DNA from 2 places in the Janthinobacterium sp. GW821-FHT03A03 genome. Region 2 is predicted to be linked to the other one. Evidence: predicted binding sites of a transcription regulator. Region 2 holds the regulator's gene; the other holds the start of a gene.

Region 1 (15,590 bases), on a different contig from region 2:
ACGTCTGCTATGCGCTCGGTATACACCCGATCTACGTGCCGCAGGCCACGGAAGATGATTTGCTCGCCCTGCGCGAGGCCGTGGCGCAGGCCATGCATGACCCGAATTTTGTGGCCATCGGCGAGATCGGCCTCGATTTCTTCCTTCCCATGCTGTGCGAACCGGCCATGCGCGCCAGGCAGGAGCATTTTTTGCGCGAGCAGCTGAAAATCGCCCGCGACTTCGACCTGCCCGTGCTGGCCCACGTGCGCCGCTCGCAGGACATCGTCCTCAAGCACGCGCGCCAGATCCGCCCGAACGGCGGCATCGCGCACGCGTTCAACGGCAGCTTCCAGCAGGCGCAAGGCTATCTCGACCTCGGTTTCAAGCTCGGTTTCGGCGGCGCCATGACCTTTACGCGCGCGCTGCAGATACGCCGCCTGGCCGCGGAATTGCCCCTGGACGCCATCGTGCTGGAGACGGACGCGCCCGACATTTCCCCTGCCTGGATACACCCTGGCCGCAACAGCCCTGAAGAATTGCCGCGCATCGGCGCCGTGCTGGCCGAACTGCGCGGCCTTGATATTGCGCAAGTGGCGGCTGCCACCAGTGCCAACGCGCGCGCCGTGATGCCCCGATTACCCTTGATGGAATGAGACCATGAACAAGAAAATGCTTGCGGGCGCCCTGGCAGCCTGCCTGGCCAGCGCCGCCACTCCCATCCTGGCGGCCGTCAATGCCCAGTGCGACGGCATGCCGCGCCTCGACGTCACCACGCCGGCCGGCTTTTGCGTGGCCGTGCTGGCCGACGGCCTGAAGTTCCCCCGCGGCGTGCTGCCGCTGACGAATGGCGACATTCTCGTCACGGACATGGCGGGATGGACGCCGAAGCAGGGCAAATTGTGGCTGCTGCAGCGCAAGGCGGCCGGCGCCGGCTACGAGCGCAAGCTGTTGCTCGACAAGCTCGATCGCCCGAACGGCATCGTGCAGGGGCCGGACGGCATGGTCTACGTGGGCGAGGTGGGACGCATCTTCCGCTTCGACCTGCGCGATCCGGGCCGCGCCACCACCGACATCATCGGCGGCACGGCGAAGACGCCGCGCCTGCCGGGACTGGGCTTGCACCTGCTGACGAACATGCGCTTCAGTCCCAAGGGCGACCTGTATGTGAACGTGGGCTCGAGCACCGACCATTGCGAGAACGATGGCAAGGCGCCGGACCCGGCCAAGGCCTGTCCTTCGGCGGAAGGTCCGGAAGCGCTGGGCGCCATCCGCGAATACAAGATGGCCTGGCCGGCAGGCACGGTGACGAGCTGGCGCACGCACGCGCGCGGCTTGCGCAATTCGATGGCGCTGGCCTTCCATCCGGCCACGGGCGAGTTGTGGCAGGCGGAAAATGCGCGCGACGCCATCCAGGCGGCCATGCCGCAGCTGAAAAGCGACGAGAACCTGCCGCATGAAGAACTGAACCTGATCAAGGCCGACCGGCACTATGGCTGGCCGTACTGCTACGACGACAATGTCGCCAGTCCCGAATATCCGAAGACGGCTTGCGACGCTCAATATGCGGCGCCGCAGCGGCTGCTGCCCGGCCACGCCGCGCCGCTGGGCATGACGTTTTACACGGCCAGCCGCTTCCCGGAGCCGTACAGGAACAGCCTGATCATCGGCTACCACGGCTACCGCAGCAACGGCCACCGCCTGGTGGCCCTGCTGCCCGACAAGGCCGGCGCGCCGCTGGGCAAGTCCGTCGAGTTGATCGGCAACTGGGAGCGCAAGGGCAAGCAGGGCAGGGGCGCGCCCGTCGACGTGAAGCAGGGCCAGGACGGCGATATCTACATGGCCGATGACCATAATGGCCTGGTGCTCAAGCTGCATTATGCGGCGCCGGGCAAGCCGTAACGGGCGCTGATCCGGCGTCATGGTTGGCATTACGGGGGGCGTCGGCCTGCGGCCTTTGGCCTAAGCCGACCTACGCTTGACCTCGCTCAGTGCGGGGCCGCCGCATCGTCCTACAATCGGCCTGATGCTCCCTGGCGACCAGGAGCAACGGGAGGCTGCCATGAAACCTGCATTCATCACGCTGCGCGAGCATTACCCGAGCGTGGCCGCCGTCGACCAGGCGGCCCTGTTCGGCGAAATCGGCTGGGACGATTTGATCGGCAAGGACAGCTTTGCCAATACCTGCGCCATCCGCGTCAGCCTGGCCCTGATCAAGGCGGGCATCCGGCTGCAAGGGCGCATGGCGATTCGCAGGGGGCCGTTCAAGGGTGCGCTGATCGAACCGGGACAGGCCAGGCTGGCGCACATGCTGGCCAGTCCGTCGATGTTCGGCGCGCCCGAAAAATTCGCTCGCGACGCGGCCAACGCCGGCATCGGCCAGCGCCAGGGCGTCGTCGCCTTCTTCCGCATTCCCGGCTACCTGGGCGGCGCGGGCGGGCATATCGACATCCTGCTGCCGTCCATCGGCGTGAAGGTGTGCGGCACCGAATGCTACTGGGATTGCGGCGAGGTCTGGTTCTGGCCAGTCAGTTGACGCCTATTTGAATTTCTTCGACCGTCCGCGCGAGGCCGCGTTGTGCGCGCGCAGAATGGCATCGACCCGTTCCGAGGCGTCGCGCGACAGGTTCTGCGCCACGGCGATATCGGGGAAGAATTCGGGCAGGCGGTAGCTGAGCCAGGCATACGCGGAATAGTAGCGGCAGGTGTCTTCGACCTGCTGCAGATTCTGCGTGCCGCCGCCATACGCGTGCTGGCGCAGGGTGGAGGTCTTTCCCTGCGACAGATTCTTCGCCCAGTGCTCCCACGCCGTCTGCAGGGACGGCACCTTGCTCGAGATCGGCACCAGCGACAAGGTAAATTTGTCGGCCACGGACAGGGGCAGGGTGTCGAGCCAGACGGCGCGCTCCTTCTGGTCTTCCGTGATGCGCGGGAAGAAGAAGCCGTCCGGCACGTCGATATTGTGGATGAAGCGGCGCAGCAGTTTAGAAAGCGACAGCTCGCCCGTCACCGACGAAATGCGGTGCAGGTGTTCGAGCGAGGGCGCCACGGCGAAGCCGCTGGTATTGAGCGGGTGCAGCTTTTCCTTGAGCAGGGCGCGCATGACTTCATGCGTCTCGTTGTCGTAGCCGGCCACCAGGCCTTCCTCGTGCACGCCGTAGCGGCCCGCGCGCCCGGCGATCTGGCGCGCCAGCGCGGCCGAAATCTCTTCCTCTTCGCGGCCGTTGTACTTGACACAGGTAGTCATGACGATGCGCGCGATCGGCATGTTCAGGCCCATCGCCAGGGCGTCCGTGCCGACGACGATATCGGCCGTGCCGTCGCGGAAGCGCTGCGCCTGCGCGCGCCGCACTTCGGGCGACAGGTTGCCGTAGACGGTGGCCACGGACAATCCCGTTTCCGTGATCATGTCGCGCCACATCAGCACTTCGCGGCGCGAAAAGGCGATGACGGCGTCGCCGCGGCGCAGGTTGCGCACCTTGCGCACGGCCGTCGGCTCCATCGACAGGGGCGCCATGCGTTTCAGGACGTGCACTTCCAGCGGGCAGTCCAGGCGCTCGGCCAGCGCCTCGATGGCGCGCCGCGCTTCCGGCGCCCCCACCAGGTACACGGTGTGGGCGGGCGCGCCGCAGACGGCCGCCGTCCACGCGGCGCCCCGGTCCGGGTCTGCCAGCATCTGGATTTCATCGATGACGGCCACTTCGACGACGGTTTTCGTGTCCAGCATTTCCACCGTGCTGGCCACGTGCGTGGCGCCGTCGACGACCCTGCGCTCCTCGCCCGTGACAAGGCTCACGGCCAGCGGCTTGCCGTGCGGCGCGGCTTCCTGCAGGCGTTCGTAGTTTTCCAGGGCCAGCAGGCGCAAGGGCGCCAGGTAGATGCCGCTTTTCGCCTTGACCAGCGCTTCCATGGCGCGGTGCGTCTTGCCGGAGTTCGTGGGCCCCAGCAGGGCGATGAAGCGGCGCGGCAGGCGGCGCGCCATCTCGAACGAGGCCGGATACTCGGCCAGGTTGATGCTCTGGCGCGTGCGCGCCGCGTGCTGCTCTTCCTGCTGGCGCTCGATGGCGTGATGGAAGCGCTGGCGGATGCGGTCGAACACCATGCCGGCCGGCTCCGACGTCTGCATGTCGGCCAGCGTGTGCAGGAAGACCATCGGGTCCGTGTCGACGTCTTCGCTCAGGCCGGCGATATCGGCGACGAAGTCCATCACGTGCTGGCGCAGCTCCGCGAAGACGGCCGCACTGGCCCGCTCGCGCACCAGGGCCAGCTTGGTCTCGCGGTCCATCTTGCGCCACTTGGCCGGCCGCGCCAGCACGCCCTGTGCGGGCACCAGCGCATACGGCACCACCAGATGGCCCGCCTTGACCGCGCCGGAAAAGCGCACGAAGACGCGGCCTTCCATCTTGACCAGGCGGACATGCTCGGCCAGCTCCCCCAGTTCCGCGACCAGGGTGGCGTCGTTATTGTCTTCGGTGCTGTCGCTAAGGTCGGTGGAAGTGTCGGGAGGAAGTGCGGAGGAAGTCATGTCGTGCCTGGGTGTGGAAATAAGCGAGGCCGATTATACCGTGCGCCGTGCAAGGATTTTTCCCCGGAGCATGGTGCGGCTGTTGCTGGAGCGCTGATCTGTAAAACGATGATTCCCCGGGCCGGACCAGCAACTGGCTGGCATTGACAGCGGCGCTTGCGCCGTGCGGCGCATCAAGCTGCCTGAACGCGAAATGGGAAACCGATATCGGGCAGTTTTGCGTTTATCGTTTTTTGCCTGCTGTGTTTCTATCCAGCTGGGAAGCTTGTGAATGTATTTTTATTAAGTCTGTTTTATCTGTTTAATTTAACCGTGAAATTTTAATGGTCGTGATGCTGGCAATAACAAAGAGTAAGTTTCTATTTATTCCATGGCGATGATATTTGCATGGTGTGCGGATTGTTTTCCCAGGTGCAAAGTTGGACTGGCTCTCGTGCGCACGTCTAACCAGGAGTGCCACTGCTGCACTGCAATGGAGCCCACCGCTGCCAGCCTGGCTGACAGCCAATTCATGCACTGTTGATTTGAAATTGAGCAAAGCGGCATGGCTGGCGTATGGCGCCCGTGCTTTTCATTGCGGGAGGAATTATCCGATGGCGCGACATGAATTGAATTGCCTTGACAATAAATAATGATGAGCTGATCATGGCTTCAGATTTCGCGAAAAGATGCTGGCGTGTCTTTAAAGGTCCGGAATTGACGGTGACGTGCGGCGTTATTCTGGCTATCGGCTGGAGCACACCGCGTTTATATGAACGGCTTTGATTTGAAGGCGCTCCGGGATGCGCCGGCAGCCGCAGGATTTTCCATTTCGCGCTGACGCACCGCCAGCTCGCGATGCCACCCGACATACCTGTGTATGTGGCCCTGCGTCAGAGGATGGCGCGCGCAGGGATTCATCAGCCGTCCGATTTTGGGAGACCTCCATGAATAAAAAACTCGCTGCATTTCTTTTTGCGTCAGGCCTCGGCCTGGCGGTGACTGCGACGCCCGCCTTTGCCAGCTGTTATAGCGCCTGCGCTGCCGAATGGCGGGCTTGCATCGCTGGCGGTACCGCTCAAGCAGAGTGCAACGCCGAGCGGTCCGCATGCCAGCAATCCTGCAATTGACGGTAGCAATACTGCGCGCCGCGGCAGCCACTATCGTAGCCTGTTGCCGCTGACGCCAGCAGGCCATGGCGCCGATGGCAGTTCAGGCCGCATGCGCATGCACGGCGCCTAGCCCCCAGCCGGTGGCGATCAATCCGTCACCGGCTTGCAGCGGCGCTCCGGTCTCCATGAACGGGCCGCGCCGCCTGGCGTCATCGTCCAGGCGGTCGATATCGCAGGTGTCCGCCAGGGCGCTCCACGGTTCGGCAAGCGTGGGCGTCCATGGCACGTCGATATCGTCAAATTTCGCTTCTACGAAACGGCTATCGAGTCATTCCCTTCAGCCGGCTTCCGACCCCGTGCCAAACGCGGCGCTCGTACGCCAAGCTGGCGCGATGAAAGTCCTGCAAATAGCTTTCTGCCGCTGTCAGTGGGGCCATGCGAGGCCCGCCAAGTCGTGGCGCCCTGGCGCCGGATGGCGTGCTTGAGCGTTCTTGTCCACGCCACCCTTGCGCCAGATCAGAGGGCAAGGAGCGGAAAGCGATCACAGTAGCCGAGAGAGTCCCTTTCGCGTCGAGCGACGATCCTGCCCATGCGCCTTCTGATACTCGGTTTCGCCGCGGGCGCCGCCTGGCTGCAGACGCAGGCCAGCTTGCCGCCGCATGCGGGCGCGCTGCTGTGGATGATCGCAGGCGCGGCGCTGCTGGTGGCATGGCTGCCGCATTGCCGCGCGCGCTGGCGTTCCGCCTGGCGCTCGGCTGTCGCGCTTGGCGCTGGCGTGGGACTGGGCTTTTACTGGGCCGCCTGGCTGGCCCAGGCCGCCATGGCGCCGCAGCTGGCGCTGGCCGACGAGGGGCAGGACATCACCGTCATCGGCACCGTCGCCAGCCTGCCGTACCGCTTCGAGCAGGGCGTGCGCTTCAATTTTGCCGTGGAGAAGGCAGTTGGCGCGAAGGTGCCGCCTTTGATCGCCCTGTCCTGGTACGCGGGCTTTCGCGATGAAGTGACGAACGCGGTGGGCGACGTGCAGCCGGGCGAGCGCTGGCGGCTGACGGTGCGGCTGCAGCGTCCGCATGGCAACGCGAACCCGCTGGGCTTCGATTACGAGGCGTGGCTGCTGGAGCAGGGCGTGCGCGCCACCGGCTATGTGCGGCCGCAGCCGCGTGCCGATACGCCGAACGTGCGCCTGGCCGCCTTCGTGCCCGCCTTCGGCAATGTGGTGGAAGCGAGCCGCGCAGCCTTGCGCGCGCGCATCGTGCGCAGCCTGGAAGGCAAGCCGTATGCGGGCGTGATCGTGGCGCTGGTGGTGGGCGACCAGCGCGCCATTCCCCAGTCGGACTGGCAAGTGTTCAACCGCACGGGCGTGAGCCACTTGATTTCGATTTCCGGCCTGCACATCACCATGATCGCGGGCTTGTTCGCCTTGGGCGCGGGCGCCCTGTGGCGGCGCTCGTTCTTTACGGACCGGCAACTGCCCTTGCTGCTGCCGGCGCAAAAGGTGGCGGCGCTGGCCGGCGCGCTGGCGGCGTTCCTGTACGTGCTGCTGGCCGGCTTCGGCGTGCCCGCGCAGCGCACTTTATATATGTTGCTGGTGGTGGCGCTGGCCCTGTGGCTGGGGCGCATCACCAGCATCGTCCATATCCTGTGCCTGGCGCTGGGCGTGGTCGTGCTGCTCGATCCCTGGGCCGTGCTGTGGCCCGGCTTCTGGTTGTCGTTCGGCGCCGTCGCCACCATCCTGTACGCGACGGCGGGCCGCACGGCGGCGCCGTTGCCGGAGAGCGCCAGCCGCTGGCGCCGCTTGCGCGCGGCCGTGGCGCTGGGCGCGCATACGCAATACGTGGTGACGGTGGGACTGGTGCCTTTGAGCATGCTGCTGTTTTCGCAAGTCTCGCTCGTGTCCCCCGTGGCCAATGCGCTGGCCATCCCCGTCATCAGCCTCGTCGTCACGCCCCTGTCTTTGGCGGGCAGCCTGTTGCCGGCGCCCCTGTCCGATGGCCTGTTGCTGCTGGCGCACGCCATCGTGCAGATGCTGGCGCAGGTGCTGGACTGGCTCGGCGCGCGCCGCTTTGCCGTGTGGACGGCGCCCGCGCCGCCGCTGTGGAGTTTTTGCTGGGCACTGTTCGGCACGGCCTGGCTGCTGGCGCCACGCGGATGGCCGCACCGCTGGGGCGGTATGCTGGGCTGGCTTCCCTTGCTGACGGCCTTGCCGTCCAGCCCGCCGCCGGGCCAGATGTGGATCACGGCCTTTGATGTGGGGCAAGGCATGGCCGTACTGGTGGAAACCCGCGATCACCGACTGCTGTACGACACGGGCCCCGCCTACAGTCTCGATTCCGACGGCGCCAGCCGTGTCATCGTGCCGTATCTGCGCGCGCGCGGCATCAGCAAGCTCGATGGCGTGATCATTTCGCACAGCGACCTCGATCACGCGGGCGGCGCTATCTCTCTGCTGGAGAACGTGCAAGTGGGCTGGCTGGCTTCGTCGCTGTTCGATGGCCACCCGGCCGTCGAAGCCCGGCGGCAAGCCCGGCGTCCGTATCTGCATTGCGTGACCGGTCAAAGCTGGACCTGGGATGGCGTGCATTTCGCCATGCTGCATCCGTTGCCCGCCAGCCACATGGACATCAGTTTGAAACCGAACGCCCGCAGCTGCACCGTGAAGATCACGGCCGGCCAGCATGCCATCTTGCTGGCCGGCGATATCGAGGCGGCGCAGGAGGCGCAGCTGCTGGCCCGTTCGGCCGATGGCGAGCTGGCGGCCGACGTGCTGCTGGCGCCGCACCACGGCAGCGGCACCTCGTCGACGCCGGCATTTCTGCACGCCGTCCATCCGGCCCTGGCGATTTTCCAGGTCGGGCACCGCAACCGCTACAAACATCCGAAGCCGCAAGTGTATGCGCGCTATGGCGACATGGGCATTGCGCGGCTGCGCACGGATGTGACGGGGGCGGTGGTGCTGGCGTTTGGGGAGCGTATTAAGATAACGCAGTATCGGGCCAGCCGGCCGAGATACTGGTTCGAACCATAAAGTCGTTGAAAATTCCGAAATATATTTCTTTTGCGAAATTTCATATTAATTTATCGTCAACGGTGAAATTTTTACCTCTTTTTGCAAGGTTTGGCTTGACACTTGGTATCAAGCCAAACGCTCATCCGGTATCTCCATCCCCCGTTTCTTGACATACTCCAGAAACAGCCTTGCCCCCTTGGCCATCCTCGACGTGCCATATACGGCGTGGATGCTGGGATCGAGCTCCTTTGACGAGGTCAGCCGGTAGGCCGTGCAGACGCGGCGCAGCGTGCCGCTGGCCACGGCTGGTTCCGCCAGCCAGCTGGCCAGGCGCACGATGCCGGCGCCTTCCAGGGCGGCCTGGAAGGTGGCGATGCCGGAAGTAAAACGGAAGCGCGGTTGCACCTGGTAGCGCACGTTGCGCTCGGTGGAAACGAAATGCCAGTCGCGCAGGATGCGGGGGGCCGAGTGCATGACGATGTCGTGGCCGGCCAGCTCTTCCGGTTCGTCGGGGGCACCCATGCGTTCTATATAGTCGGGCGAGGCGTACATGTAGCGGCGGTAGTTCCACAGGGGATAGCCGATCAGCTCGCTGGACTGGGGAAAGGCGCCGCGGATGGCAAAGTCGAGCTTTTCCTGGATGGGGTCGATGGATTTGTCCGAAAAATGGATGTCCACGGAGACGTTCGGGTAGTCGCGCGAGAATTGCGCCACCACTTTCGGCAAGAAGCCCAGCGAGAGGATTTCCGGCGCCGAGAGGCGCACCCAGCCTTGCGGCGAGTTGCTCAGCTCGGCCAATTGCTCTTCCGCCTCGGCCTGCGTTTCCAGCAAGTGCCTGGCCGACGCGTAATAGGTTTCGCCGGCCGTCGTCAGGGTGAACTGCTTTTGCGTGCGCAGGATCAGCTCGGCGCCGATGGCGTCTTCGAGGAACTGGATGGCGCGCGTGACGGCCGACGGCGAGCGTCCCAGCATGCGCGCCGCGTGGATGAAGCTGCGCTTTTCCACCACGGTGCAAAAGGCGCGGATTTCCCACATCAGCTTCATCGACATCGGTGACTCCCGGCAAAAGAGGCCAGTAGACCGCATGGGGCGCATTCCGTCAAGCGTTACGCCAGATTGCGTTTTCCGCAATTTGAAGTTGCATCCGAAAAAGTGACTGGCGCCTATACTGCCGCTGTCGCCCATTCCCCATTGCCTGCCATGCTGACCATTTCGCTGCTGTGTTTATTTGCCTTCTTTGCCGGCCTGATCGATGCCGCCGTGGGCGGGGGCGGGCTGATACAGCTGCCGGCCCTGTTCAACCTGATGCCGAACATGGCCTCGACCTCCTTGCTGGGCACGAACAAGCTGGCGTCCGCCTGCGGCACCACGTTTGCCGCCCGCTCCTTTGTCGGCAAGGTGCATATCCCCTGGCTGCTGGTGCTGCCCGCCGTGGCCAGCGCCTTCGTCATGTCCTTCATCGGCGCGGCCGCCGTGTCCTACGTGCCGCAGCAGGTGGTGCGCCCCATGGTGCTGGTGTTGATCATCATCATGGCGATTTACACCTTCATCAAGAAGGATTTCGGCACGACGCGCGAAGCGCGCCCCATCGGCCCCCGTGAGCGCATCCTGGCCATCGTCATCGGCGGCGCCATCGGCTTTTATGACGGCCTGTTCGGACCGGGCACGGGCAGCTTTCTGATTTTCCTGTTCATCCGCGTCTTCGGCTTCGATTTCATCCTCGCCTCGGCCTGCTCGAAGCTGGTGAATATCGCCACCAATGTGGCCGCGCTGGCTTTCTTCATTCCCGCCGGCCACGTCGTGTATGCGGTGGCGGCGCCCATGGCCGTGTGCAACATCCTGGGCGCGCTGACGGGTACCTGGATCGCCGTGCGCCGCGGCGCCGCCTTCGTGCGCATCCTCTTCCTCGTGCTGCTGGTGTTGCTGATCGTGAAGTTGTCCTACGACATTTTCTTCAAGTAAGTTTCTGAACGACAACAAGCCATGAAAACCATCCAGGGCGTGCTGTGGGACAATGATGGCGTGCTGGTCGATACCGAGCAGCTGTTTTATGAAGCGAACCGCGACTTGCTCTTGCCCTACGGAATAGAATTGACTCCTAAGCAATTCTTTGACTGGTTCCTGGACAATAACTACGGCGCCTGGCATGTGCTGCTGGGGCAGGGGCACAGCATCGAGCTGGTCGAGCGCCTGCGGGCCGAACGCAAGCAACTGTTTGCCGCACGGCTGCGCCAGGCGCGCCAGCTGGCCATGCCCGGCATCGCACCGGTGCTGGCGGCGCTGCGCCCGCACGTGGCCATGGGCGTCGTCACCAGCGCCTACGAAGAGCATTTCCGCATCAGCCATGCGGCCACGGGCCTATTGAATCATTTTGACTTCGTGCTGACGCGCGAGATGTACGGCGCCAGCAAGCCGGCGCCCGACGGCTACCAGCTGGGCTTGCAGCGCCTGGGCCTGGCCGCCGGCGATTGCGTGGCCGTGGAAGACTCGCCGCGCGGCTTGCGGGCCGCCAATGCGGCGGGACTGGAATGCATTATCGTGCGCAACCACATGAACCGCGACCATGCGTTCGACGGCGCCTTTTGCGTGGTCGATTCCAACGCCGAGCTGGGCGAGGTGCTGGCCTCGTTCGTGCCCGGCGTGGCCCGGGCGCGGCGGCAATTAGAGGTCTTCCTCTGATTCGTCTTGCCGGCAAGCCATTACAATTGTTCATCGCATTTACCGGCACAGCCCCACGATGACACTCCCGCAGCTGCACTTTGCCCACGCCAACAGTTATCCTGCCGGCACCTATCGCAAGCTGTTCGGCTTGCTGGGCCGGCACTACGCCGTGCAGGCGCTCGACATGCATGCGCACGACCCCGAGTATCCCGTCAGCACGGGCTGGCCCGAGCTGGTGCGCGAGTATATCGATGACCTGGAGCGCCGCTACAGCGCGCCCGTGATCCTCGTCGGCCATTCGCTGGGCGGCATGCTCAGCGTGATGGTGGCCAAGCAGCGGCCCGACCTGGCGCGCTGCGTCGTCCTGCTCGATTCGCCCGTGGTGGCCGGCTGGCGCGCCTTGCTGGTGCGCCTGGCGCGCAACACGGCGCTGGGTGAGCGGTTTTCCCCCTCGCGGTTTTCCGCCCGGCGGCGCAAGCTGTGGCCCGACGCGCAGGCCGCGTATGAACACTTCGCGGCCAAGGACATGTTCGCCATCTGGGCGCCGCAGGTCTTGCGCGACTATATCGACAGCGGCCTGGCGCCCCATCCGGAAGGGGTGCAGCTGCGCTTTACGCGCGAAGTGGAGACGGATGTCTACCGCAGCCTGCCGCACCATATCGGCAGCCTCGTCAAGGATGGTTTTCCCGTGCCCATCGGCTTTATCGGCGGCACGGAATCGGTGGAATGCCGGCAGGCGGGCCTGAGGGCCACGCGCAAGCTGGTCGGCAAGTTTTTCCGCCAGGTGCCGGGCGGCCATCTGTTTCCCATGGAAAACCCTGAACTGACTGCGCAGGTGGTGCGCGAGATGATCACGGCATTGCTGGCGAAACAATAGCCATCCGCCAAGGATTTTCAGGGGATGGGGGCCAACAGCGGCGGATTTTCGCGTAAAATCCTGCCATCCGGGCCGCGCCTGCGCCTGGCGCGCCGCCCCAGCCATTCGATATTCTAGAAAGATACCCCTGCGATGACGATTAAAAGCGATAAATGGATACGCCGCATGGCGGAAACAACGGGCATGATCGAGCCGTTCGAACCGGGCCAGGTCAAGGAACGCGACGGCAACCGCATCGTTTCCTACGGCACCTCCAGCTATGGCTATGACATCCGCTGCGCCGACGAGTTCAAGCTGTTTACCAACATTAACACCACCATTGTCGACCCCAAGGATTTTGACGCGAACAACTTCGTCGACGTGTCCGGCAAGGGCTATTGCATCATCCCGCCGAACTCGTTCGCGCTGGCCCGTACCGTGGAGTATTTCCGCATTCCCCGCAACGTCTTGACGATTTGCCTGGGCAAGAGCACCTATGCCCGCTGCGGCATCATCGTCAACGTCACCCCGTTCGAACCGGAATGGGAAGGCTATGTGACCCTGGAGTTTTCCAACACGACGCCGTTGCCGGCGAAAATCTACGCCAACGAAGGCGTGGCGCAAGTGCTGTTCTTCGAGTCCGATGAAGTGTGCGAAACCTCGTACAAGGACCGCGGCGGAAAATACCAGGGCCAGGTCGGCGTGACCCTGCCAAAAACCTGATGACGTGTTGAACGGGCGGGGCGCCAGCCCTGCCTCAGATCTGCTTCAGCAGCCACGCTTTCAGCGCGGCGGACGCCTGGTACAGGGGGACGTGGCCGCGCAGCAGGATTTGCGCGCTGCGCCGGTAGGCCGCGCTGCCGATGGCCAGCGTGTCGCCAGCGTCGCCGGTTGCCGCCTGCCGGCGCGCCACGATGGTGGTGTCGAGGATGCCGGCCGGGTTGGCTATGCCCACGGCGATCTCCGCGTCTTCCTCGCCCACAGGCTGGACGCCGCGCGCCAGGCCGTGCGCCACCGTGCCCGGGATCAAACAGGCCGCCGCCAGGCAGCAGCCGCCCGAAACGGCCAGCGAGGCGTGGCCCGCCTGCGGCGTAAAGTATCGCACAGCAATATTTCCCTCTCCCGCGGCAGGCCCCACGATGCAGAATTTGGGGATGGTTTCGCTGCGTTCCAGCTCTTCCAGGGTCATCAATTCGCCATCGCGGCCCCGCAAGCCCATTAGCAGTCCCGCCGCGCTCCACACCTGGCGGATGGCGGCCATGAAGGCGGCGTCCGCTTCCAGTTCCCGTATCGCTTCCTGCGCCGTCTTGCCGAACTGGCTAGCTGGCGCGATGACCATGGGCACGGCCACGTCCACGCAAGAGACCGCATAACCGTGCACCACATTCTGGACATTCCCTGTTGGCAATAATTTGCCCGTCTTGGCGCCCACGGGCTGCTGCAGGAACAGGTCCACGCGGGGAAAACTGCCGGGCACGCCGGGAATGCCGGCGGCCGTAAAGCTGCCGTCCGGCTCGCGCCGCATGCGCGAGGTGGTGATGGCGCCCGTGTTGGTGTTGCGGATATCGATGGCGTGCGCGCCGATGGCCAGCGCCTCGATCACGCCGCAGTCCAGCCCCCACAATTGCAGGGCGGACGACATATTGCCGCAATTCACGCTCCAGTCGATGGCCGCATGGCCGCCCGCCAGCTGCGCCAGGGTGCTGACGAGGCGCGGCTGGCCCGCATGCTGCTCGACTTCGGCGAGGAAGACCTTGTTGCTGGTGGGCGCGCCCCGTCCCAGGCCCGTGATCTGCCGGTTGCCGGGCAACTGGCCGGATTGCGGCACACCCATCAGATGGCGCAGCAATTCCTCGCGCAGGGCCGGGTCGGGCGGGACGGCCGCCGCATGCAGCACCAGCCCGGTCGAGGTGCCGCCGCGCATGTGGTGGACGGGAAACTCGATGACGCCGCAGCGCTGGCGCAGGACGAGCTCGGGCAGGGCGGGCAGCAGGGGCGTCATCATCATTGATCGTGGTCAGGGCAGGACATGCCAGTGTGCCAGTTTTTCTTGCTGACGTGCAATCGGATTGCGTGCGCGGCATCTTTCCCGCCCTTTACGCCTTATGCGCCTTTACCCGCCTTTACCCGCCTTTACACTTGCCGCCCTGAATGCAGTACCTTGCGCGCCGATAATAAGGTAGTGAATGATCAGGGAGGCAACATGGTAGCGGCAATCGGTTCCGGCGGCGCGGTCAGCGCGGCCACTGGCGGCAGTTCGGGCAGCAGCGCGCAGATCGCGGCGCTGCAAAAGCAGATCACGGCGGCGCAAAAGCAGTTGACGGAGTCGCAGAAGGGCGAGCAGACGGAGGCGTCGCAAAAGCTGCAGCAGCAGCTGGCGCAGCAGATCCAGGCCTTGCAGGCGCAAATTGCCCAGTTACAGGCGGCAGCGGCGCAGCAGGCGGCGCAACAGGATGCGCCGCCGGCCGGCAGCGCCGATACGGCGACGGGTCCGGCCAGGTCCAGCTTGTCCACGCTGGGCAGCATCATCGATACCCAGGCCTGACAGGGTCTCGGGCACTAAGTAATCCTCGGGAAAATATTGTGAATTTATGACGAACAGAACCGGATGCTGTGCAAGGCGCCTGCAGCGACGCAGTGCGAGCACTGCTAGCTGCGGACAACACCGCACAGCGCCGGTTATGGAAGTCAGAAAACACAATAATTTATTGGGGATTACTTAGCGCGCCAGGCTCGCCGGAAGGTCAGCCTGGCGTTTTCACGGGCAGCAGCATGGTCACGCACAGTCCGCCGCCTTCGCGCCGGCTCGCGGCGATGCTGCCGCCATGGGCGCCGATCACGTGCCGGGCGATGGCCAGGCCCAGGCCGTGGCCATCCGTGCTGTGCTGGGTATGGCTGGCGCGGAAGAACGGTTCGAAAATGCGGACCAGGTCGGCCATGGCCACGCCTGGCCCCCGGTCCAGCACGGCGATGCGCGCCCGTTCCTGCTTGCCGTCGTGCAAGCGCGACAAGGCCACTTCCACCGTGCCGCCGTCGGGGCTGTGCTTGACGGCGTTGCGCACGACGTTTTCCACGGCGCGCGCCAGCAGTTCCGGCCGGCCCGTGACGGCGGCGTCGGCGATGGCCGCATCGCCCGTCACGGCGATCGCCACCTGGCGCGCCTTCGCTTCGTAGCGGGCGTCTTCCATGATGTCGTGCAGCAGGTCGGCGATGCCGACGTCTTCGCTGAGGGGCGAGCCGGCGCCCGCTTCCAGCCGCGACAAGGTCAGCAGCTCGCCGATCAGCTTGTCCATGCGTTCGCTTTCGCGCTCGATGCGTTCCAGCGAGGCGTCCATCTTCTCGGGCTGCTGGTGGGCCAGGCCGATGGCGGCCTGCAGGCGCGCCAGCGGCGAGCGCAGTTCATGCGACACATCATGCAGCAAACGCGTCTGGCTCTCCATGAGATTGCGCAAACGGCCCGTCATGCGGTCG
Region 2 (15,590 bases):
GGCTGGTCGGCGCCGATGAAGCCGAGGCGGCGCCCCTGTGGAAAGCCCTGCTCGACACCACGCGCGAGGCCAAGGAACAGAACCGGCTCAACAGCCTGCTGGTCAACAAGCACATGCTGCACACGCAGGGCGCCCTGAACGCCATGCGCCCCACTGCCCAGAGCGGCAATTTCTACGGCCCCAGCGGCCAACCGACGACGAACACGGCCAGCCGGCGCGTCGTCATCGGCTGATTTTCTTCTTTACCTAACAGCAACATCCCCTGCCGTCGAGTGGCGCCCTGCGCCGCTCAGCCGTGCGCGGCACGCCCCGCATGCTGGCGGAACTTCGCCGCGATCGCCTGCCCCTTCGCCGTGGCGGCCGCCAGCTGCCCGGGCGTCAGCTCAGCCTGCAGCCAGTGCCAGTATTCATCCTGATACGGATTGGTGACGCCGGGCGCGAGGATGTCGTCGTACACCATGCGCAGGGCCAGCAGGTAGCCGTAGGCTTGCGCCGCGTCCTTCTGCACCACCTCGCCATCGCGCAGGTAGGCCATCATCAGGGTAGCCACGCTGGTGAGTTCCGCTTCGTCCGCCTGCGCCGTCAGCTGGGCGATGGCCTGCCGCTTCCATGCCTGCACCAGCGGGTCGTCGGGACGGTTGCGCAGCGCGCTGCGGTCGCCGAACGGGCCTTCCGACAGGAACAGGGTGGCCGCGCCCGGCACGCCCGCCTGCGCGGCGGTGGCCAGGTAGCCGAGGCGGTCCTCGCGCTGGCGCTGCGTCAGGCCCGCGCACAGCTGCCGCTGGGCGGCCTTTTCTTCGGCCGTCATTTCGCGTCCCAGCTCGAATTCCAGTCCCGGCAGCCGACCTTCTTTCTCAAAAGAAATACAATCATCGAGCAGCTTGTAAGCCGCATACGCGTCTTCCGCCCTGCCGCTGGCGCCCAGGCGCGCAAGCTGCTGCGCCAGGGTCACGGGAACAGGCGCGGCATCGGCGGCCGGGCTGGCGTCGATATGCAGGTACGATTCCAGGCTGCGTCCCGCCGGCGCGCCGGCGGCCGCGGTGGCAGATTCCGGCGCGCCGCCTTCAGGCGCGGGCCAGTACGCGAGCGCCAGCACTGCCGCGATGGCAGCGGCGATGGCGATGCTGGTCAATTTGACGTTCATGGTGAGGATGCGCGTGGTTGGGAAGCGCACGTTACCACAGGCGCGCGGCGGCGGCCCGCACGCCTTCGCACGCTCAGCCGCCGGCCTTTTTCGCCGGGTGGCCCAGCCTGGCCAGCGCGGCCACGATGGCGTCCACATGGTCGCCCTGCACCTCGATCACGCCATCCTTGACGGTGCCGCCCGAGCCGCACTGCGTGCGCAGCTGCTTGCCCAGCAGGGCCAGGGCGATGGCGTCCAGCGCCAGGCCCTTGACCACGGTGACGCTCTTGCCGCCGCGGCCCTTGGTCTGGCGCGACACGCGCACCACGCCGTCGCCCGCGGGCGCCGCCTTGGCCTGCGCCTTGCACGCGCACTGCGCCAGCGGCTGGCGGCAGGCGGGGCACATGCGGCCCGTTTCGGTGGAATACACTAAGCCGCCCTGGGAACTGCTTTTCATGATGGAGAAAGAAGAGAATGGAAAGGCCGCGATTGTACCAAGCGGCGGCCCGCAGCTGACGGGCGTCAGTTGGCCGGCGCGGCGGCCGGCGGCGGCGTCGGCACTTCCGTCACCGTCTCGGGAATGCCGGACAGGATCGTCACGGCGACCCGGCGGTTGCGCGCGCGCCCTTCCGGCGTGGCGTTGGGCGCCACGGGGATGTTGTCGGCGTGGCCGACGGCCGTCAGGCGCGTGGCCTGTACGCCGCTGGCGATGAACAGGCGCACCACGGCGCTGGCGCGCGCGGCCGACAACTCCCAGTTCGAGGCGAAATTCGAATTGCTGATCGGCTGGACGTCCGTATGCCCTTCCACCTGCACGTCGTGCGTGTCGTCCTTGAGCAGCACGGCGACGGCGCGCAGGGCCTGGTCCGATTCCGGCGTCAGGCCGGCCGCGCCCGGGTCGAACAGCACGCTGGCATTGATTTCCACGCTCACGCCGCGGCTCGTCTGCGTCACGCGCACCTTGCCCTCCTTGACCAGCGGCGCCAGCGTGGATGTGAGGTCCTGCGCCAGGCGCGTCATGTGTTCGCGCTCGCGGCGGATGGCTTCCGTGCGCCGCTTGAGGGCGGGGTTCGGCAGCGCAATGGCTTGCGGCGCCTCCATGATGATGGGCGGCGCGCCCTTTTCCAGGCTGAAGGCCTGGCCGATGGCGTTCTGGAAGACGCGGTATTTACCCTCGTTGACTTGCGAAATCGCATACATGACGACGAAAAAGGCGAACAGCAGGGTGATGAAGTCGGCGTACGAGATCAGCCAGCGGTCCTGGTTGTCCGGTTCCTCGTCATACTTCCTGCGCGCGCGCCGCATCATGATCAGTGCTCGTGCAGCAGGCTGGCGACGCGCTCTTCGATGATGCGCGTGTGGTCGCCCGTGGCGATGTCGTACAGCACGGCGGCCGAGATTTCATACTGCACCACCCGGCGCGAGACGATGGCCTTGAGTTTATTGGCCACCGGCAGGAACAGCAGATTGGCCAGGCCGACGCCGTAAATCGTCGAGACGAAGGCCACGGCGATGCCGCTGCCCAGTTTGCTGGGGTCGGTGAGGTTTTCCATGACGTGTATCAAACCGAGCACGGCGCCCAGGATGCCGATGGTGGGCGAATAGCCGGCCGCCGATTCCCACACCTTGACGGCCTGGCGCTCGGCCATCTCGTAGGCGGAGATTTCCACGTCGAGCAGCTGGCGCAGCTTGTCCGGCGCGATGCCGTCGACGATCATGCGCAAGCCCTTGGCGTTGAAGCGGTCGGCCGTGTTCTCCATCAGGCGCTCGAGCGCCAGCGGGCCGTCGCGGCGCGCCGTCAGGCTCCATTGCCCGATGTCGCGCGCCAGCGCGGCGCGCGTGTCGGCGGGCGGCAAAAATACCCAGCGCAGCATTTCCAGGCCGCGCACGAAAGTGCGCAGCCGTGTCTGCAGCAGCACGGCGCCGAAGGTGCCGATGATGACGATGGCGAAGGCGGCCGGCTGCAGCAGGGAGGCCATCTTGCCGCCTTCCAGTGCCTGGCCGACCAGCAGGCCCGCCAGCGCCAGCGCCAGCCCGATTACGCTGGACCAGTCCACGCCTGCTCCCTCAAGGTTGCGCGCAGGCGCGCGACGGCCTGGGTATGCAGCTGCGAGACGCGCGATTCGGATACCCCCATCACCGCGCCGATCTCCTTCAGGTTCAGCTCTTCTTCGTAGTACAGGCCCATGAGTATTTTCTCGCGTGGCGGCAGCGCGTCGATGGCGTCGATCACGGACTGCCGGAAATCGGTATCGAGCAGGGAACGCAAGGGGTCGCTGTCCTCGTCCACGCAGTGGCGGTCGAGGAAGCTGTCATTGCCGTCCGGGTCATGAAAATCTTCGTAGTACACCAGCTGGTGGCCGCCGCCGTCGCCCAGCATTTCCTGGTAGTCGGCCAGCGACATTTTCAGCAGTTTCGCCACTTCCGACTCCGTCGGCGGGTGGCCGAGGCGCTGCTGCAGGATGCTCATCGCCTCTTCGATCTTGCGCATGTTCTGGCGCATGCTGCGCGGCAGCCAGTCGCTGGTGCGCAATTCGTCGAGCATGGCGCCGCGGATGCGCAGCACGGCATACGTCTCGAACTGCGCGCCATGGGTTTCCTCGTAGCGGCTGATGGCGTCGAGCAGGCCGATCATGCCGGCCTGGATCAGGTCATCGACCTCGACCGAAGGCGGCAACTTCGCCTTCATATGGTGCGCCAGACGCTTTACCAGCGGAATGTGCTCCGTCAGCAAATAGTCCTTGTTCGATTTCCCTTTGACCGTGTACATAGGCTGCTTATTGTTTTATCGTCTTATCTGGTGCTACGGTTGGATTCAGGCGCTGAAATGGTGTGCGCTCCCCGTCTGGTACAAGGTGCTTCCCAATACGGGCGCCGCCGAACGCACCAGCCGCTCGGCCAGTCCGCGGAACGCCACCGACGCGCCGGCCAGCGGAAACGCATCGACCACGCTGCGGCCCAGGCGCGCGGCGCGGTGCAGGTATTCATCGGCCGGCACCGAACCCATCGACGTCAGTTTCACGGCCAGGTAGCGGCTTGCCGCCTGCGCCATATTATCGTATACCACTTTTGCCTCGGATTCGGAAGCGCCGGTAACAAGAATGCCGAAGGGACGCCGGCCCAGTTCCTGGTTCAGGCGCTTGATCAGGCAGTACGCCGCCTTGATCGAGGTGGCGCTGTTGGACACCTGCACCACGATATCGGACGAGGCCATCAGCGGCACGGGGAAGCAGTCGCCCTGCTCGGCCACGACGCCGTCGACCAGCACGATGCCGCTCTGACGCGCCATCACCTCGAAGGTCTTGCCCAGGCGGCGCGTCTCGTCCTCGCCCGCATAGTCGGCGCTGTCCATCAGATGGTTGCGCGCCCCCATGTGCGCCACGCCGAAGCCCTGCGGCACCTGGTGGATCACCTGGTTCAGGCCGCACTGCTGGCGCGCCACGTCGAGCAGGCTGGCGCCATGCGCCAGGCCCAGGCGCGAGGCGACGCCGTCGCCGCTGCCGCTGGCGTCGACCAGCAGCACTTCATTGCCGCCATAGGCCAGCGAGGCGCCCAGGTTGACCAGCATGGCGCCCTTGTCGTCCTGCGGCGTGGCCGAGAGAAAAGTCATCACGCGCGGCTGCGGTCCGGCCAGCATGCGGCGCAGGCCTTCGGCCTGATCGAAATCAAAGTTAGCCAAGGCGCACCCCGCGCGCTTCATTGTTGCGGGCGGCCGCCTGCGCCATCAGCAGCGGCAGTTCGGCGTCGGAAAACTGCGTCGCCGCCGTATCGCGCTTGAGCTTGAAGGCGCGGTCGATCAGGTAGCCGCGGTCGGCCAGGTGCAGGTCTTCCGGCACGCGCTGGCCGTTCGACACGTAGAACAGATTGAGTTTCTGGCGGATCACCACGTCGAGCACATTGCCGATCGACGCCGCTTCATCGAGCTTGGTCATGATGCAGCCGGCCAGGCCGCTGCCCTGGTAGGCGCGCACCACTTCGTTCAGGGTTTCCTGCGTCGCCGTGGAATTGAGGCACAGCAAACGTTTCACGTCCGCGCCCGCGCCCGACAGCATGGCCACCTGCTCCGTCACCATCTGGTCGCGCTGGCTCACGCCCACCGTATCGATCAGCACCGTGTGCTTGTTCTTGAGTTCCTTCAGGGCGATGCGCAAGTCCGCTTCGTCCTTCACCGAGTGCACCATCACGCCGAGGATCTTGCCGTAAATGCGCAGCTGTTCATGCGCGCCGATACGGTAGGCGTCCGTGGTGATCAGGGCCAGCTTTTCCGGACCGTGGCGCATCACGCAGCGGGCCGCCAGCTTGGCCGTGCTGGTGGTCTTGCCGACGCCGGTCGGGCCCACCAGCGCGAACACGCCGCCCTGCTCCAGCATGGCGTCTTCATTGGCGACGGAATTCAGGTTGCGGCTGAGAACGGTCTTGATCCAGCGCATGCTTTGTGCGCCGTCCAGGCCGGCCGGCAGCTTGTCGATCAGGTAGCGCGCCAGGCTGGCCGAAAAGCCGGCGGCCAGCATTTCGCGCAGCACGACGGCCTTTTGCGGCTCGCGCTGCTGCGTCGAGCCCCAGGAGATTTCCGCCAGCTGGGTTTCCATCATGCCGCGCATGGCGCGGATTTCATTCATCATGCCGCTCATCTCGGCGGCCGCGTTTTCCTTGACGTGGGCCAGCGCGCTGGCCATCATCTGCTGCATGCGGGCCATGTCCACTGGCTCGCCGGCGGCCTGGCGCGGCGCGGCAGGACGGGGCGCGGCCGGGCGCTGGGCCGGGGCGGCCGGGCGCTGCGGCGTGGCGAACTGGGTCTGCAACTGGGGCCGCGGCTGGGCCATTTCCGAGGCGGCCGGCGGCGACGCCAGCGAGGCGGCGTCGTCATTGGCCAGCGCGAGGATTTCCACCACGCCATCGCCCTGGCGGTTCGACAGGATCACGGCGTCGGGACCCAATGCTTCGCGCACCTTGCGCAGCGCATCGCGCGACGAGGCGCCCGTAAATTTCTTCACATTCATGGCCGGCCTCCCAGGGCTGGGTGGGCGCTGTATTGGCTGAACTGTGTGACCATCATCGACTCCTGTTGCTTGAGTGCTGTCTTCCACATGGACACAGATCACCCGGACAGTTTCCATTATTAGCGATGCTTGTTGGAAATGATCGAAGGAACAGGACGGGAAAGTACCCGTTATTCAGTTTGCCGAAAGGAAATTGATGAAAAAATAAGCAAAAAGGTGGCGGGGACCGTCGTCGGTGATCAGCGAGGGCTGGGGTCTGACGGGGACGCCGAGTCCCCCTCGCACCCTGGCGATGACCTTCGTGCTGGCGGTGTTGCGGGTCCGACCCCGGCATTAACTATGGCAACTATTGCGCGCCCACCAGCGCCGTGACGCGAATCGTCTTGGTTTCCGGCACTTCCGCGTGCGACAGCACTTTGAGCTGCGGCAAGGCGCGGCGCAGGAAGCGCGACAGCAAGGCGCGCAGCGGCGCCGGCACCAGCAGCACGGGCGTCAGGCCCAGCGCTTCCTGCTGCTGCGCGGCCAGGCCCGCCTGGTGGGCAATGGTGTCGGCCAGACCCGGCTCGATGCCGGCGCCGTCGCCGCCATTGCCCATCGCTTGCATCAGCAGGCGCTCCAGGCGGCTGTCCAGGGTCATCACGGACAGCTCGGCCGCGCCGGGGAACAGCTGCTGCACGATGGCGCGGCCCAGGCCCACGCGCACCAGCGCCGTCAGGTCGTTCGGGTCCTGCGTATTGACCGTATGCTCGGCCAGCGTTTCGATGATGGTGCGCATGTCGCGGATGTGCACGCCTTCGGCCAGCAGGTTCTGCAGCACCTTCTGCAGGGTCGACAGCGACAGCATCTTCGGCACCAGGTCTTCCACCAGGCGCGGCGACTCCTTGCCCAGGTGATCGAGCAGCGACTGCACTTCGGCGCGGCCCAGCAGCTCCGAGGCGTGCGAGGTGATCAGGTGGTTCAGGTGCGTGGCCACCACGGTGCCCGCATCGACCACCGTGTAGCCCATCGATTGCGCCTGGTCGCGCAGGCTGGCCTCGATCCACGTGGCGGGCAGGCCGAACGCGGGGTCGGTGGTGGCCAGGCCGGGCAAGGTGCCGCTGGCCATGCCGGGGTTGATCGCCAGGAACTGGCCGTTGTAGGCCTCGCCCACGCCCACTTCCACGCCCTTGAGGGTGATGCGGTAGGCCGAGGGCTTCAGTTCCAGGTTGTCGCGGATATGCACGGGCGGCGCCAGGAAGCCCACTTCCTGGGCGAATTTCTTGCGGATGCCTTTGATGCGCTTGAGCAATTCGCCGCCCTGCGTCTTGTCGACCAGGGGGATCAGGCGGTAGCCCACTTCCAGGCCCAGGGTATCGACGGGCATGATGTCTTGCCAGCTGGCTTCTTCTTGCTCGGGCGCCACCGTGGCCGGCGGCGCTTCGGCCGGCGTCTCGGCCGCCTCCTTCGCCTGCGCCCGCGACTTGCTGATCAGGTAAGCCGAGCCGGCCAGCAGGGACGCCAGCAGGATGAAGACCATGTTCGGCATGCCGGGAATCAGGCCCATGCCGCCGATGATGCCGGCGGTAATGTACAGTACTTGCGGTTTCGCAAACAACTGGCCGACCAGCTGGGTGCCGATGTCCTGTTCGCTGGCCACGCGCGAGACGACGATACCGGCCGCCGTGGAAATGATCAGCGAAGGAATCTGCGCCACCAGGCCGTCACCGATGGCCAGCAGGGTGTAGTTCTTGAGCGCATCGGCAAAGCCCATGTCGTGCTGCAGCAAGCCCACCAGCAAACCGCCGACGATGTTGATGACGGTGACCATGATGCCGGCGATGGCGTCGCCGCGCACGTATTTGCTGGCGCCGTCCATGGCGCCGTAGAATTCCGCTTCCTGCGCCACTTCCGTGCGGCGGCGGCGCGCCTCGTCTTCGCCGATCAGGCCGGCGTTCAGGTCGGCGTCGATGGCCATCTGTTTACCAGGCATGGCGTCCAGCGCGAAGCGGGCGCCCACCTCGGCGATACGGCCCGCACCCTTGGTCACGACGGTAAAGTTGATGATGGTCAAAATGATAAACACGACGATACCGACCGTGTAATTGCCGCCAATCAAGAAGTGGCCGAAGGCTTCGATCACTTTACCGGCCGCGTCGGCGCCCGTGTGGCCTTCCGTCAGCACCACGCGCGTGGAGGCCACGTTCAGCGACAGGCGCAGCATGGTCGACACGAGCAGGATGGTCGGGAAGGCCATGAAATCGAGCGGCTTGACCGTGTACAGCGCCGTCAGCAGCACGATGATGGACAGCGCAATATTAAAGCTGAAGAAAATGTCGAGGATGAAGGCCGGCAGCGGCAGCACCATCATCGCCAGCAGCATGATGATAATGACCGGCGCGGCGATGCCCTTGCTGGCGTTGCCTTTCAGTCCGCTGAGCCAGGCTGGCATGGTCAGGCCGTTCATGGTGTGCTTCCTTTATTCTTGTCTGCCGCGTCTGCCGCGGCCTTGGTCTGCGATGCGGGGTCGAGCGGGTCGAGCTCGGGCGGCACGTCGAGTTTTTTCGGCTTCTCGGGGCGCTGGCCGTGGCCGCTGCCGTAGCTGCGCAGCTGGAACACGTAGGCCAGCACTTCGGCCACGGCGCCGTACAGCGCCTCGGGAATCTCGTCGCCGATGTCCGTGTGCTTGTACAGCGCGCGGGCCAGGGCCGGCGCTTCCAGGATGGCGACCTTGTGCTCGCCGGCCAGCTCGCGGATCTTCGCCGCCACCTCGTCGATGCCCTTGGCCACCACCTGCGGCGCGCCGCGCGAATTCTCGCCATACTTGAGCGCCACCGCATAGTGGGTCGGATTGGTCACCACCACGTCGGCCGTCGGCACGTCGGCCATCATGCGGCGGCGCGACATCTCATGCTGCATCTGGCGGATCTTCGCCTTGATCTGCGGATTGCCATCCGACTCCTTGGCCTCCTGCTTGACTTCCTGCAAGGACATTTTCATCTTGTTGGCGTAATGCCACATCTGGTAGGGGCCGTCGATGGCGGCGATCAGGCCCAGCGCGCCGACGATCAGCAGGAAAGCCGTGATCAGCAGACTGATCAGGTGAGCGGAACCGGCGCGCAAGGATTCGACCGACAGGCCCAGCACGGCGTCTTTCTGGTGCTGCATCACCATCCAGGCGACGACGCCGACGACGATGGTCTTGGCGACGGCCTTGAGCAATTCCACCAGCGCATTCTTCGAAAACATATTGCCCAGGCCGCGAATCGGGTTGAGCTTGCCAAAATTCGGGGTAAACGCCTTGGAGCTGAACAGCCAGCCGCCGACCAGCACCGGCGACGCCAGGGCGACGAGCATGATGGCCAGCGCATACGGCAGGCAAGTGAGCAGGACCGAGCCCACGTCGTAGCCGATGCGCAACATCATCGCGTCGGGATTGAGTATCTGCTCCCGGTCCAGCGACAGCCCGGAAACCATGACGGCCGTCAGCCGCCGCACGATGGCGTCGCCGGCAAACCACAGGCAGCAGCCGGACGCCATCAGCACCGTAAACGTCGCCACTTCACGCGATCGCGGAACGTCGCCTTCCTCACGCGCCTGCTCGAGGCGCTTCGGTGACGCGGCTTCGGTCTTTTCTGCGTCGCTGTCTTCCGACATCAATCAACTCCGGTGAAGTCCTGCGGCCTGGCTAGGCGCAATACGGACTGGGCATGACGCATTATCGGTTCAATCATCACGGCGCCATCAAGGGAAAAGGAGGGCGAATCCCCTGCTTTTCCTTTGCCGGGATGAAACAAGGCGCCGCAGGCGCCCAATTCGGAGGGGACCGAAAAATGGGCAGGACAAGGCGTAGCCCCGAAGACAGTACGAATAGTACGGCGAGGGGCTGCAACGCAGTCATGGCCATTTTCCCGGGGCCCCTAACGATTTTTTCGCGCCTCGGCCTGTTTCACCGTTTGCTCTATCGCGCCGAACAAGGATTTACCGTCATCGCCCAGCATTTCCAGCCTGACAACATCGCCAAACAGCAGGAATGGCGTGCTGGCGACGCCATCGGCGATCATCTCCTGGTTACGTCGTTCAACGATGCTGGAAAATCCCTTCTTGACTTCCTTGTTGGCAATGCCGCCAGCACTCACCACGCTGCCGGCGCGCGCATTGCGCGTCTGGCACAGGTGGGCGAGCAATTGCGGGTAATTGAAGGCCATGTCGGCGCCCGCGTGGGGCTGGCCCGACAATTTGCCGTTCAGGCTGCAGCGCACGGCATAATGCACCTTGCCGCCGCGCCAGGCGTCGCCCAGCTCGTCCGGCGTGATGGCGACAGGCGAGCAAGCCATGGCCGGCTTCGATTGCAGGAAGCCGTAGCCGCCGGCCTGCTCGTCGGGCGCCAGGTTGCGCAGGGTGACGTCGTTGACCAGCATCAAGAGCTTGATGTTCAGGTGCGCCTGGTCCGGCGTCGACCCCATGGCCACGTCGTCCGTGATGGCGGCGATGCCCGCCTCGTAGTCGATGCCCCACTGCTCGTGCGCCAGGGCGATGTCGTCGTGGGCGCCGAGGAAGTCGTCGCTGGCGCCCTGGTACAGGCGCGGCGCCTCGCGCAGACTGGCGGGCGCCTCCAGGCCGGCGGCCTTGCAGGCCCGCTCGATCTGCTGCAGGTAGGACGCGCCGGCCACGCGCAAGCTGCTGCGCGGCAAGGGCGCCATGCAGTTGGCGGGGTCGAACTCGAAGGCGCGGTGGCCGCGGCCGCTATTGATGGTCTGGTACAGCAAGTCCAGCTGCGGGGAAATGAAACTCCAGTCGTCGAGCGCCTTTTGCAGGGTCGAGGCGATGCCGTCGGCCAGGTGCGCCGTTTTCAGGTCGCGCGAAACGACCGCAAGCTGGCCATCGCGCGTGCCATCCTTCAGTGTAGCTAATTTCATGTACGGAAAACTTCGTCAAATGCAGGCAATAGGAGGCTAAAGACGCCAAAAAGCCGGGAAAACCCGGCTTCGGCGCTCAGGGGGAGTTATGCCAGGAGGGCGATCTGTGCGGGCGTGAGGTAGCACCACTCGCCTTCGGCGATGCCCAGCGATGCCAGGGTCAGGCTGCCGATGGCGGAACGGTGCAGCGCGCTGCAATGGTTGCCGGCAGCGGCCAGCATGCGCTTGACCTGGTGGTACTTGCCCTGTTCGAGCACGATTTCCAGCAGATGCTCGCCGCGCTTGACGCACACGAGGGCGGCCAGCGGCGCCGGCTCGTCGTGCAGTTGCACGCCGGCCAAGAGCTGGGCCACCAGTTCATCGGTCACCGGCTCTTGCGTGGTAGCCTGGTAAATTTTCGGAACGTGGCGCTTCGGCGACGATTGTGCATGGATAAATGCCCCATCGTCGGACATCAAGAGCATGCCGGTCGTGTCATGGTCGAGCCGGCCGACGGGCTGGACTTCGCGCCAGCTGAACTGTTCCGGCAGCAGGGTCAGCACGCCAGGGTGGTGGCTGGGCTTGCGCGAGCATTCGAAGTTGGCGGGCTTGTACAGCGCCAGGTACAGGTGTTCGCGGTAGACCCACTCTTCCTCGAAGACGTGCAGCACCAGGCCTTCGGTCTCGACGGTGGTGCGGTAATTGGTCTGGGTGACGCCATCGATGACGACATCGCCATCATCGATAAGGGAACGGCAATACTTGCGGGTGCCAAAGCCCTGCGATTGCAGGATGCGGTCTAGGGATAATTTACTCATGGGCGTGACTGTACCAGAAGCGGCTGGCAGCGTGAAGCGGCCGCGCGCGCCGCCTGCGCCAGCGTACGGGAGGCGGGAAACCATGGCACACGCAGAAATACCGAAAAGAACAAGGTGAGATTTGGCGAGAAATGGCCCATTCCTTTGAGATATATCAAGCGCTCGGAATATCGCATTGATAGACTGAAACTTCGTTAGGAATCCGCCTAACGTGCGTTAGGAATTATGACAGCAGCCACGACCTCACAAGGATATCGTATGAAGCACATCGACACCATAGCCTTACAAGGCAGCATCGCCGACATGCGCGGCCGCATCGCCGCCGAACAGAGCGCCATGCATAAAGTCCAGCTCGGCCTGGCGCGCTGGCGCGGCGCCCTTCCCGAACAGGACGCAGACGGGGCCAGCCCCGCTCCTGCCAGCCAGGCACGCTGGCACGCCGAGGCGCAATGCCATTTCATGTGCTGGCTGGAACAGGGCGGCTTTGCCCTGGCGGAAGAGGAAGCGGACCAGGCGGCGCCGGCAGCCTCCATGGCGCACGGCGCAAAGGGAGCCGGCGCGCAGGCTAAGCCATCCACCGCCCCGATCTCGCCTGCGCACTGCAACGACTGCGCCGCCTGAGGCGCAGCAGCCGGTCACCCATGCCCCGCCTTCGCATGCCTGCCCACCACCAGCCAGCCCACGCCGCGGCAACCGCGCCGCCCAGGTCATCCCCGACTTCGACGCACAAAAGGGAACGGCGGCATTGCGCCGCCGTTCCCAAGCCCCAACGGGACTTTAGTGAGGAATGTAAATTCACTCAAAACCACATCTGCGATGCGGCGAGTAGTTCCATGACCTGCCCATCAAAGTACTGACAACATAGTAGATATATCGCCCCTCCTTGAAAAGAACTACGCTTTCACTATAGCCCAGAAGGGTCGATTTTCAAGGCAAATTGCCATCTTATTGAAAATCATTCTCGATTGGCTTATCAAGTTATTACGAGAGATATCTTCAACGCAACGCCGGTTGCGCCTGCTGCACGGCCGCCTTCATGGCGCCCGCCCCCATGGCCGCGCCAAACTTCTTCAGCACCCGTTCCGGCAAGCCTTCGTGCTGCGTGTAGTCGACGATGTCTTCCGCCTTGACCACGTCGCGCGCCACGCTGTCGACCGTGCCGAAATCATCGGCCAGGCCCATTTCCACGGCTTTCGCGCCGGTCCAGTACAACCCCGAGAAAGTGTCCGGCGTTTCCTTCAGGCGCTTGCCCCGTCCCGCCCGCACCACCTCGATGAACTGCTGGTGGATTTCATTGAGCATGCCCTGCGCATACGCCTTGTGCTTGTCCGTCAGCGGGCTGAACGGGTCCATGAAGCCCTTGTTCTCGCCGGCCGTCAGCAAACGGCGCTCGACGCCCACTTTTTCCATCACGCCCGTAAAGCCGAAGCCGTCCATCAGCACGCCGATGGAGCCGACCACGCTGGCCTTGTTGACGTAGATGCGGTCGGCGGCGGCCGCGATGTAATAGCCGCCCGAGGCGCACATTTCATCGACCACCACATACAGGGGCTTGTCCGGATAGCCCTTGCGCAGGCGCTGCATCTCGTCGACGATCATGCCCGCCTGCACGGGGCTGCCGCCCGGACTATTGATATGCAGCACCACGGCCACGGAACCGGCGTCGGAAAACGCCTTGTCCAGCGCGGGGATGACGACGGCAGCCGAACCGCTGCCCTCGGACTCGATGGCGCCGCTGATGTCGATCAGGGCCGTGTGGCGGCCCAGGGTTTCGCTGTCGTCGGCCGTGTTGTAGTCATAAAACACCCACAGGGCGAACAGCACGATCAGCAGGCCGAAGACCTTGAAGAAGATGCTCCAGCGGCGGTGGGCGCGCTGCTCTTGCAACGTGGCAAACACCAGTTTTTCCAGCACGTCGCGTTCCCAGTGGCCGGCAGGGGCGCCGTTGCCGGCGGCCGCACCGCTGTCCAGCTTGTCATTCGTGTTATCGCTCATAGTTCACTTTGCTCACATTGCAAAAAGACCGGCGCCAGGCTTCAGGCCGGCACAGGCCTGACATAGTCATCGGGCTGCCAGTACAGCTGGCCATCGCGCTCGGCCACGGGAATCGGGCGCAAACGGCCGCCCTTGCAGGGGCCGCCCGCGCAGAAACCGCTTTCCGGCACATAGATGGCGCCGTGCGTCGAACACATCAGGTACAGGCCGCTGGATTCGAAAAACTCGCCCTCGGCCCAGTCCAGCTCGATAGGCACGTGGGCGCAGCGGTTCAGGTAGCCATACGCCTTGCCGCCATGGCGCACGACAAAGCCGGTCGTCGCTTCGCCCCCGGCCAGCACGGGAAAGCGCACGCCCTTGCCGCCGTCGGCCACGGCGTCGGCCGCGCAAATGAGCACTTCCGGCACATCGCCCATCATGCGTGCTCGCTCAGCCATTGATGCAGGTCGGCCACCTTGGCGGCCGAATACAGGGGCTTGCAAGCTTGCAACTGCTCGACGGGATGTGCCCCATACTCTACGGCAATACTGGCCGCGCCTGCATTGCTTGCCATCAATAAATCATGGCTGGTGTCGCCGACCATTACCGTGCGGCGCATGTCCTGACCCAGTTCGCGCGTCAGTTCCTGCAGCATGGCCGGATGGGGTTTGGAGAAAGTTTCGTCTGCGCAACGTGTCGCATCGAACAGGGACAGCAGCTTGACGGCGTTCAGCGATCGGTTCAGGCCGACGCGGCTCTTGCCCGTGGCGACGGCGAGGAAATACGCCTGCTGCGACAATTCCAGCAGCATTTCATGCACGCCCGGAAACAGTGCCAGCTCATGGTCGCGCGACAGATAGTGATAACGGTAGCGCTCGGCCATGCGCGCATGGTATTTCGGCTCCACGTCGGGCATCGCCAGCTGCATGGCTTCCTGCAGGCCCAGGCCGATCACGTGCGAGGCCTGCAACTCGGTGGGAACAGGCAAGCCCAGGTCTTTGGCCGAAGCCTGGATGCACTTGACGATGGTCGAGGTACTGTCTATCAGGGTGCCGTCCCAATCGAAGACGATCAGATCAAATTGCTTTCTTGCCATGTTTTCCGACGACAACGCCGCCGGCTCCTTGAGAATGAATGATGGCGACTGACTGCCTTGTGGGCAGCGTCGCGCGCACGCGTTTGATAACTATCTAACTATCGAGCGGCAACAGCCAATGGTTTGCCCAAGCTTACCAAGAAACGCTCGCATTCGGCAGCCAGCGGCGCATTCAGGGTCATCGTCTTGCCGTTTTCCGGATGCGTAAACGTGATCTGGTGCGCATGCAGGAACATGCGTTTCAGGGCGCCGCGCGTGCTGTCGGCCTTCAACAGGGCGCGGTTGAGGGCGAAGTCGCCATATTTATCGTCGCCGGCGATGGGGAAGCCGGACGAGGACAGGTGCACGCGGATCTGGTGCGTGCGGCCCGTCTTCAATTCCGCTTCCAGCAAGGCGAAGTTGTGATATTTATGCAACAGTGAAAACACCGTGTGCGACGCCAGGCCGTCGGCCTGCACGGCCACCCGGCGCTCGCCTTCGGCCGTCGTATATTTATGCAATGGCAACTTGATATGCTGGCGCGCGTTCTTCCAGTCGCCGGCCACGAGCACCAGGTAGCGCTTGTCCGTGACGCCGTCGCGCATCTGTTCATGCAAGTTCGTCAACGCGGAACGTTTCTTTGCAAGCAACAACAAGCCGGACGTGTCGCGGTCCAGGCGGTGCACCAGTTCCAGGAACTTGGCGTCGGGGCGCGAAGCGCGCAAT

What was found. The regulator FliA, encoded in region 2, starts transcription of late flagellar genes. The targets are predictions, from matches to a motif close to CTAAAGTTTNNNNNNNNNNNGCCGNTA.
Region 1: a site for FliA is predicted at 14,267-14,293, ahead of AC07VI_RS19210 (FlxA-like family protein). Genes of this name have one in related genera too.

Annotation. Positions count from the first base shown of each region.
Region 1 covers NZ_JBWKUZ010000011.1:29,637-45,226, reverse strand. The annotation lists gene AC07VI_RS19275 (TatD family hydrolase) at 1-635, shown strand, start outside; gene AC07VI_RS19270 (PQQ-dependent sugar dehydrogenase) at 640-1,881, shown strand; gene AC07VI_RS19265 (T6SS effector amidase Tae4 family protein) at 2,042-2,515, shown strand; gene AC07VI_RS19260 (helicase-related protein) at 2,519-4,504, opposite strand; gene AC07VI_RS19255 (hypothetical protein) at 5,431-5,613, shown strand; gene AC07VI_RS19250 (hypothetical protein) at 5,696-5,881, opposite strand; gene AC07VI_RS19245 (DNA internalization-related competence protein ComEC/Rec2) at 6,185-8,620, shown strand; gene AC07VI_RS19240 (LysR family transcriptional regulator) at 8,729-9,652, opposite strand; gene AC07VI_RS19235 (sulfite exporter TauE/SafE family protein) at 9,803-10,564, shown strand; gene AC07VI_RS19230 (HAD family hydrolase) at 10,586-11,281, shown strand; gene AC07VI_RS19225 (alpha/beta fold hydrolase) at 11,340-12,140, shown strand; gene dcd (dCTP deaminase) at 12,273-12,842, shown strand; gene AC07VI_RS19215 (PrpF domain-containing protein) at 12,877-14,124, opposite strand; gene AC07VI_RS19210 (FlxA-like family protein) at 14,323-14,664, shown strand; gene AC07VI_RS19205 (sensor histidine kinase) at 14,864-15,590, opposite strand, start outside.
Region 2 covers NZ_JBWKUZ010000001.1:390,168-405,757, forward strand. The annotation lists gene AC07VI_RS01775 (flagella synthesis protein FlgN) at 1-233, shown strand, start outside; gene AC07VI_RS01780 (hypothetical protein) at 290-1,144, opposite strand; gene AC07VI_RS01785 (translation initiation factor Sui1) at 1,218-1,580, opposite strand; gene motD (flagellar motor protein MotD) at 1,646-2,428, opposite strand; gene AC07VI_RS01795 (flagellar motor protein) at 2,434-3,180, opposite strand; gene AC07VI_RS01800 (RNA polymerase sigma factor FliA) at 3,162-3,893, opposite strand; gene AC07VI_RS01805 (MinD/ParA family ATP-binding protein) at 3,939-4,802, opposite strand; gene flhF (flagellar biosynthesis GTPase FlhF) at 4,795-6,123, opposite strand; gene flhA (flagellar biosynthesis protein FlhA) at 6,470-8,566, opposite strand; gene flhB (flagellar biosynthesis protein FlhB) at 8,563-9,756, opposite strand; gene AC07VI_RS01825 (fumarylacetoacetate hydrolase family protein) at 10,020-11,018, opposite strand; gene AC07VI_RS01830 (pseudouridine synthase) at 11,105-11,815, opposite strand; gene AC07VI_RS01835 (hypothetical protein) at 12,074-12,436, shown strand; gene AC07VI_RS01840 (S49 family peptidase) at 12,812-13,810, opposite strand; gene AC07VI_RS01845 (Rieske (2Fe-2S) protein) at 13,852-14,229, opposite strand; gene AC07VI_RS01850 (HAD-IA family hydrolase) at 14,226-14,885, opposite strand; gene AC07VI_RS01855 (RluA family pseudouridine synthase) at 14,984-15,590, opposite strand, start outside.